DNA from 3 places in the Bradyrhizobium sp. USDA 241 genome. Region 1 is predicted to be linked to each of the others. Evidence: predicted binding sites of a transcription regulator. Region 1 holds the regulator's gene; each other region holds the start of a gene.
What was found. Region 1 encodes LexA, which represses DNA repair genes until DNA is damaged. Its sites were predicted from a motif close to TGTTCNNNNTGTGTTCNG; they were not measured.
Positions count from the first base shown of each region.

Region 2: a site for LexA is predicted at 1,091-1,108, ahead of ABIF91_RS02110 (ImuA family protein). Genes of this name have one in related genera too.
Region 3: a site for LexA is predicted at 1,192-1,209, ahead of ABIF91_RS10655 (ribonuclease T2 family protein). Genes of this name have one in related genera too.

Region 1 is NZ_JBMGPZ010000005.1:3,780,106-3,782,302, forward strand. Features, by position in the region: gene glp (gephyrin-like molybdotransferase Glp) at 1-695, shown strand, start outside; gene lexA (transcriptional repressor LexA) at 872-1,573, shown strand; gene ABIF91_RS40180 (hypothetical protein) at 2,058-2,197, shown strand, end outside.
Region 2 is NZ_JBMGPZ010000002.1:247,910-250,106, reverse strand. Features, by position in the region: gene ABIF91_RS02115 (putative DNA modification/repair radical SAM protein) at 1-1,010, opposite strand, end outside; gene ABIF91_RS02110 (ImuA family protein) at 1,173-1,961, shown strand; gene ABIF91_RS02105 (Y-family DNA polymerase) at 1,858-2,197, shown strand, end outside.
Region 3 is NZ_JBMGPZ010000004.1:197,766-199,962, forward strand. Features, by position in the region: gene ABIF91_RS10640 (DUF3617 domain-containing protein) at 1-158, opposite strand, end outside; gene ABIF91_RS10645 (hypothetical protein) at 201-488, opposite strand; gene ABIF91_RS10650 (hypothetical protein) at 673-1,134, shown strand; gene ABIF91_RS10655 (ribonuclease T2 family protein) at 1,255-1,947, shown strand; gene ABIF91_RS10660 (23S rRNA (adenine(2030)-N(6))-methyltransferase RlmJ) at 2,031-2,197, shown strand, end outside.

The DNA of each region.
Region 1 (2,197 bases):
GTCCGAGGGTCGCGATCCTCGCCACCGGCGACGAGCTGGTGATGCCCGGCACCACGCCCGGACACGGCCAGATCGTCTATTCCAATGGCTATGCCCTGCACGCGCTCGCCCGCAGCGAGGGCGCCGAGACCATCGACCTCGGCGTTGCCGCCGATACGCTGGAGGCCACTTCCGCCGGCATCCGTCGCGCCCGGGAGAGCGGCGCCGACATCCTGATCACGACCGGTGGTGCCTCGGTCGGCGACCACGATCTGGTCCAGCAGGCGCTCAAGGACGAAGGCATCTCGATGTCGTTCTGGAAGATCGCGATTCGGCCCGGCAAGCCGATGATGCACGGACGACTCGGCGCAATGCGCGTGATCGGCCTGCCCGGCAATCCCGTGTCGTCTTACGTGTGCGCCTTCCTGTTCATGGTGCCGCTGATTCGCGCGCTGTCGGGCCGTTCAGTGATTCATCATCGCCGCGAGCGCGCCGTGCTGGGCCGCGATCTCGATGCCAACGACCAGCGCGAGGACTATCTGCGTGCGCGCCTGAAACAGCGTGACGACGGCGCGTTCGTCGCCGTTCCCGTGAGCCATCAGGACTCCTCTCTGCTTGCGAATCTCGCTGCGGCGCAGGTACTTCTCGTGCGCGCACCGTTCGCGCCGAGGGCCGAGGCCGGCACGCCTTGCGAGGTGTTGCGCCTGCCCGCCTGAGCTGCACGGCCACACGCATCGCGCGAGCTTGGCTCTGTTCACCGTAAATTAAGCAGTTGCGGAACACATATCGAACATATAGTGTCCGTTCATGATTTGTTTCGAGGATGTAGCGGCTTATCGCTGACTTCCTCGTCTCGGACTCGAACGACATCAACCGGGGGACTTTGGTCGAGATGTTGACGCGCAAACAATACGAGCTTCTGCGATTCATCAGCGAACGTCTGAAGGAAAGCGGCGTGCCGCCGTCCTTCGACGAGATGAAGGATGCGCTCGACCTGCGCTCGAAGTCAGGCATCCATCGCCTGATCACTGCGCTCGAGGAGCGCGGCTTCATCCGCCGCCTGCCCAACCGCGCCCGCGCCATCGAGGTGATCAAGCTGCCCGAGCTGCAGGCCGCCGCCGGCAGTCGCCGCGGCTTCACGCCGAGCGTCATCGAGGGCAATCTCGGCAAGGTGCGCGCGACCTCCAGCCCGCCTGTGGACGAGGGCGAGCGTCCCGTCGCGGTGCCCGTGATGGGCCGCATCGCGGCCGGCACGCCGATCGAGGCGCTGCAGACCCGCAGCCACACCATCAGCGTGCCGCCCGACATGCTCGGCTCGGGCGAGCACTACGCGCTCGAGGTGCGCGGCGATTCGATGGTCGAGGCCGGCATCCTCGACGGCGACATGGCGCTGATCCAGCGCAACGAGAGCGCCGATACCGGCGACATCGTGGTAGCGCTGATCGACGACGAGGAAGCCACGCTCAAGCGCTTCCGCCGCCGCGGCGCCTCTATCGCGCTCGAGCCCGCCAATGCCGCCTATGAGGTCCGTATTCTTCCGCCGAACCGCGTGAAGATCCAGGGCAAGCTGATCGGGCTTTACCGCAAGTATTGAGCGGTCGTTCGATATCTATTGGAGCGGATCGCTATCCGCTCCGGCTGGATGGTTTTTCCGGTTCTGCTCAGATGGTCCGGCCCCCTCTTTCGGCGCCACATCCTCGACACGCCGCACAACGCATCATCGCGTCGCGGCCTGAGAGTGCGAAGGGACGTGATGCGCCAGACTTATCATGGACGATGTTGCGGCGCCGATCGCAGCATCGGCGACGTAAGCCACTGCCATACAATCGCACCGCCATTCGGCAAGCGAGCGGCAATACTCAGGCTGGTCGGCGCCCGCGAGGCACTGACACGCGCCTTCCGAATTCACAGGCGTCGGCTTTGTTCCTATCGAATCCGGGAAAGATAATGTGATCGCGGCTTGCGGACGCAGCCGCAGATTTGCCTACAACGAAGCAGAACGTTGCGTGCTTCCACCTGATAGAGGCCTGCGCCTCCAAAAGAGGTGCGGGTTGCTATCTTCGCATGAGGAGCACCCGATGTGTGACTACAGCCTGCATGCCGTCGCGACGCGCCCCGCCGAAGTCGGCGAGACGATCGTCACGACAACCTTCCGTGGCACCTCGACGCGCGGCTTCGCCTCCGAAGCCGATCTCTCCGTCGCGGTCTGCTTGCTGCC
Region 2 (2,197 bases), on a different contig from region 1:
AATTCCTCGCGGCTGGCGCGGTTGACGTCGAGCGGGAAGCGGTCGCGATGGCGGAGTGCCCAGGCCAGCTTGGGATCGATGTCGAGCGGCAGCATCGCGCTGTCGTCGACGATCTCGCCGACGTCGAAGCCGTAGAACCGCATCAGCCAGTCGGCCTGGTAGAGCCGGTGCTCGCGCAGCAGCGGCGGCTGCACCAAGGGCAAGGCACGGCTGGCATCGGGGATCGGGCTGAAGGCGGAGTAATAAACGCGCCGCAGCCGGTAGGCGCCATAGAGATTGGCGCTGGTGTGCAGGATGGTGTGATCGGAGGCCGCGTCGGCGCCGACGATCATCTGCGTGCTCTGGCCGGCCGGCGCGAAGCGCTGCGGCCTGGCCTTGGTCTTTGCGCTGCGGCTGTCCTCGGCCTCGTCCAGCTTCAGCCGCAGCCGGCCCATGGTGCGGCGGATCGCGCGAACGTCCTTCTCGGGCGCGAATTGCTGCAGGCTCGTCTCCTCAGGCATCTCGATGTTGATGGAGAGGCGGTCGGCATATTTGCCGGCTTCCGCGATCAGCGCGTCGTCGGCTTCGGGAATGGTCTTCAGGTGAATGTAGCCGCGGAAGTGATGCTCCTCGCGCAGCTTGCGCGCGACGCTGACCACCTGCTCCATGGTGTAATCGGGGCTGCGGATGATGCCGGAGGAGAGAAACAGGCCCTCGATGTAATTGCGCCGGTAGAAGTCGAGCGTCAGCTTCACGACCTCGTCGATGGTGAAGCGGGCGCGCGGCACGTTCGAGGAGGCGCGGTTGACGCAATAGAGGCAATCGTAATTGCAGGCATTGGTCAGCAGCACCTTGAGCAGCGAGATACAGCGTCCGTCCGGCGCGTAGGAATGGCAGATCCCCATGCCGGGCGCGGTCGAGCCCATTCCCTTGCCGTCGCTGGAATCCCGCTTCTCGGTGCCGCTGGAGGCACAGGATGCGTCGTATTTGGCGGCGTCCGCCAGGATTTCCAGCTTGCGTTGTACGTCCATCCTTGAATCCCTTTGATTCAACTCACGAATCCGATCGAGCGCCAATTCGATTGACTCTTCTGGTCCCGTTAGCTTTATATTAGAACATATCATGAACAAATGAGCCAGCCGCTGGTTCTTCTTTTGAAGACCACGGCACCAATTCCTGAAGGAGCGGCGAGCATGAGCGGGGCACGCATCAGCGCGCTTGCGATCCTGCGCGGGCAGATCGAGCGCATCGAGACGGCGGAGGTCGTGCATCAACACGATCGCGTCGCGCTCGGCCATGGCGAGGCTGACAGCGCGCTGAAGGGCGGGCTCGCGCGCGCGGCGATCCACGAGGTATTTTGCGAGGGGCGTCAGGGCGCTGCCGCGACCGGCTTCGTCATGGGCCTTGCGGGACGCGTGAGCGCGCGTCGGCCGCTGCTGTGGGTGCGGCAGGATTTTTCGGAGATAGAGACGGGCGCGCTGTCGATGAGCGGGCTAGCCGAACTCGGCCTCGATCCGCGCCGCGTGGTGATGGTGCGCGCCGCCGATGTCGAGAGCGCGCTGCGCACCTCGGCCGATGCGCTCGCCTGCGATGCGCTGGGCGCCGTCGTGCTCGAACTCTGGGGCGAGATCAGACAGTTCGATCTCGTGGCAAGCCGCAAGCTGACGCTCGCCGCGCAATCTTCCGGCGTCACCGGGTTGCTCCTGCGCATGGCCGCACAACCTTTGCCCTCGACTGCGGAGACGCGATGGATGCTGCGCGCGGCACATTCACCGCCGGGGCAGGCATGGAGCACATGGGGCGCGCCGGTGTTCGATGCCGAACTCTTGCGCAATCGTCATGGCCCGTGTGGCCGGTGGATCATGGAATGGAATTGTGATGAGTGCCAGTTCAGTGAACCGTCGACGTATCCTCAGCCTGTGGCTGCCGCGCCTGCCCATCGACCGGATCCAGCGGTTTTTCGGCAGCGCCGGGCTGGGTAAAGCCAATCATGAGCCTGATATCGTCGTCATCAAGGACAACAATGCGCTGGTGATCCATGCGCTGGACGAGGCCGCCGAGCGCCTCGGCCTGTATATCGGCCAACCCCTGGCCAATGCGCGGGCGATGTGTCCCGACCTGAGGGTGTTCGATGCCGATATCGTGGCCGATGCGAAGACGCTCAGCGATATCGCCGACTGGTGCGACCGCTTCACGCCGCTGGTGGCGCTCGACGCGC
Region 3 (2,197 bases), on a different contig from region 1:
CAGTGCTGCATGGTCATCTCGGGCACCGGCGAGCCGGTCGTGACCAGCTTCATTTCCCAAAGACCAGCCTTGCGCACCGGCAAATCGTCGGCGCTCGCGGTGCCTGCCGACAACACGAGACAAGTGGCCGCGCCGAGCAAAGCGAGTTTGCGCCTCATGTGGAGGGCTCCCGGCTGAGAGTGCGGACCTTCGACGGCGCCTCAGTACAGCGTGCGGATCGGTTGCTCGGCGGCACCATAGGGCACCCAGCGGCAGGCGAAAGAGATGTAACCGCCGTCATAGCCCTGCACCGCCAGGAATTTGGCGACCTTGCCGTAGCGTGCGCAGTGATCGACAGCGACCTGACGCGCGTCGACCCGGGTCGCCATCGAATAGGCGATGATCCCGCCGGTGTCGTTGCCCTTGAACGGCGGCACGATATCGGCGCGCGCCGACTGGCTCGCCATCATACCCAGGGCAAGAAGGCCAGCGGCCGCAATGATTCGCATTCCCGTCACTCCAGTTGGCTGGCGCCAGTCTACGGTGCCGGGACGGAAGTGAAAAGAACAGAAGCCCGGTTGGCCGCGACGTCCTGGTCAACTCCTGGCCAAGTGTTGCCGCGCTGCACTTGACCTCCCCCGGCCTTCGCGGCACCGTCTGAGCTTCGCAAGACCTAAGCAGTCTGGATTGACCATGCGCGCCCCCTCCCCGAAATCGCTTCGCTTTGCCGCCCTTCTCGGCCTCATGTTCGGGGCGCTGTCGCTCGGCGAGGCCAGGGCCGCCAATCCGCTGGAGCTGAATTTCTGGCTGAGCGGACCGCGCTACGACGGCGCCGTCGTCGATTGCGACAAGGCCCTGCCGACGATCGCCACCCAGTTCTGGGAAAAAGAGAGCTCGTTCTGGAATTCCTCGTTGAAGATCACCAGCTTCTCCGCCGTTCGCGAGGTCGCCTTCAGGCCCTGGCAGTCCGACAACATTCCGCGCCGCTTTTGCACCGGCGAGGCCATGCTCAATGACGGCAAGGTGCGCAAAGTGCACTTCTCGATCGCCGAGGATACTGGCTTCGCCGGCTATGGCGATGGCGTCGAATGGTGCGTGGTCGGGCTCGACCGCAACTGGGCCTACAATCCGGCCTGCCGCGCCGCCAGGCCCTGATCCGAAGAGCGACTGATTCGGGCTGATCAACCCGCCGACGACAGCCGCTTCGAATTTTGTTCTTGAAATGTTCTCTTTGCCTGCTAGGCTGCGTGCACAGTCTAGTTGAGGGGCGTTGCCATGTTTCATCCCAGATTGCGTTCGTTGTCCCGTCTGATGATCTCGCTGACCCTCGCCGCCGGGCTGGCAGCGCTCGCCGGCGGCGCGAAAGCCCAGGACAAGCGGCAGAACGCGCCGGGCGAGTTCGACTTCTATGTGCTCGCGCTGTCATGGTCGCCCTCGTTCTGCGAAGAGGCGGCCGAGCGCGGCGGCCGTTCCCAGATCCAGTGCGGCGGACGGCCCTACGCTTTCGTCGTGCATGGGCTGTGGCCGCAATATGAGAATGGCTTCCCGGAATATTGCCAGCGGCCGGCGCCGCGGCTGAATCGCAACATCGTGTCCTCGATGCTCGATTTGATGCCGGCGCCGGGCCTGATCTTCAACGAATGGGACAAGCATGGCACCTGCTCCGGGCTCGAGGGCCGCAGCTATTTCGAGACGATCCGGAAAGCGCGCGCCGCGATCAAGATCCCGGCCGACTATCTCGATCTGTCGCAGGCCAAGACCGTAGCGCCGGCGGAGGTCGAGGAGGCCTTCATCAAGGCCAATCCGGGCCTCAGCAATGCCAGCATCTCGGTCACCTGCAACCGGACACGGCTGTCCGAGGTCCGCATCTGCCTCAGCAAGGACCTACAATTCCGCGCCTGCGACGAGATCGAACGCCGCGCCTGCCGCCGCGACCAGGTGACGATGCCGCCGATCAGGGGCGGTTGAGGCCGACTGCTCCGATCCTCGTTTCGGGGGCGCAACGCGCGAACTATGGTGCGCAGCATCGCGCGATGTCGTAACTCTCCGCCATGAACTACCGCCACGCCTTCCACGCCGGCAGCTTCGCCGATGTCGTCAAGCACATCGTGCTGGCGCGCATCCTCACTTATTTGCAGGACAAGCCGGCGGCGTTCCGCGTCGTCGACACCCATGCCGGCGCCGGCCTCTACGATCTCGATAGCGACGAGGCGCGCCG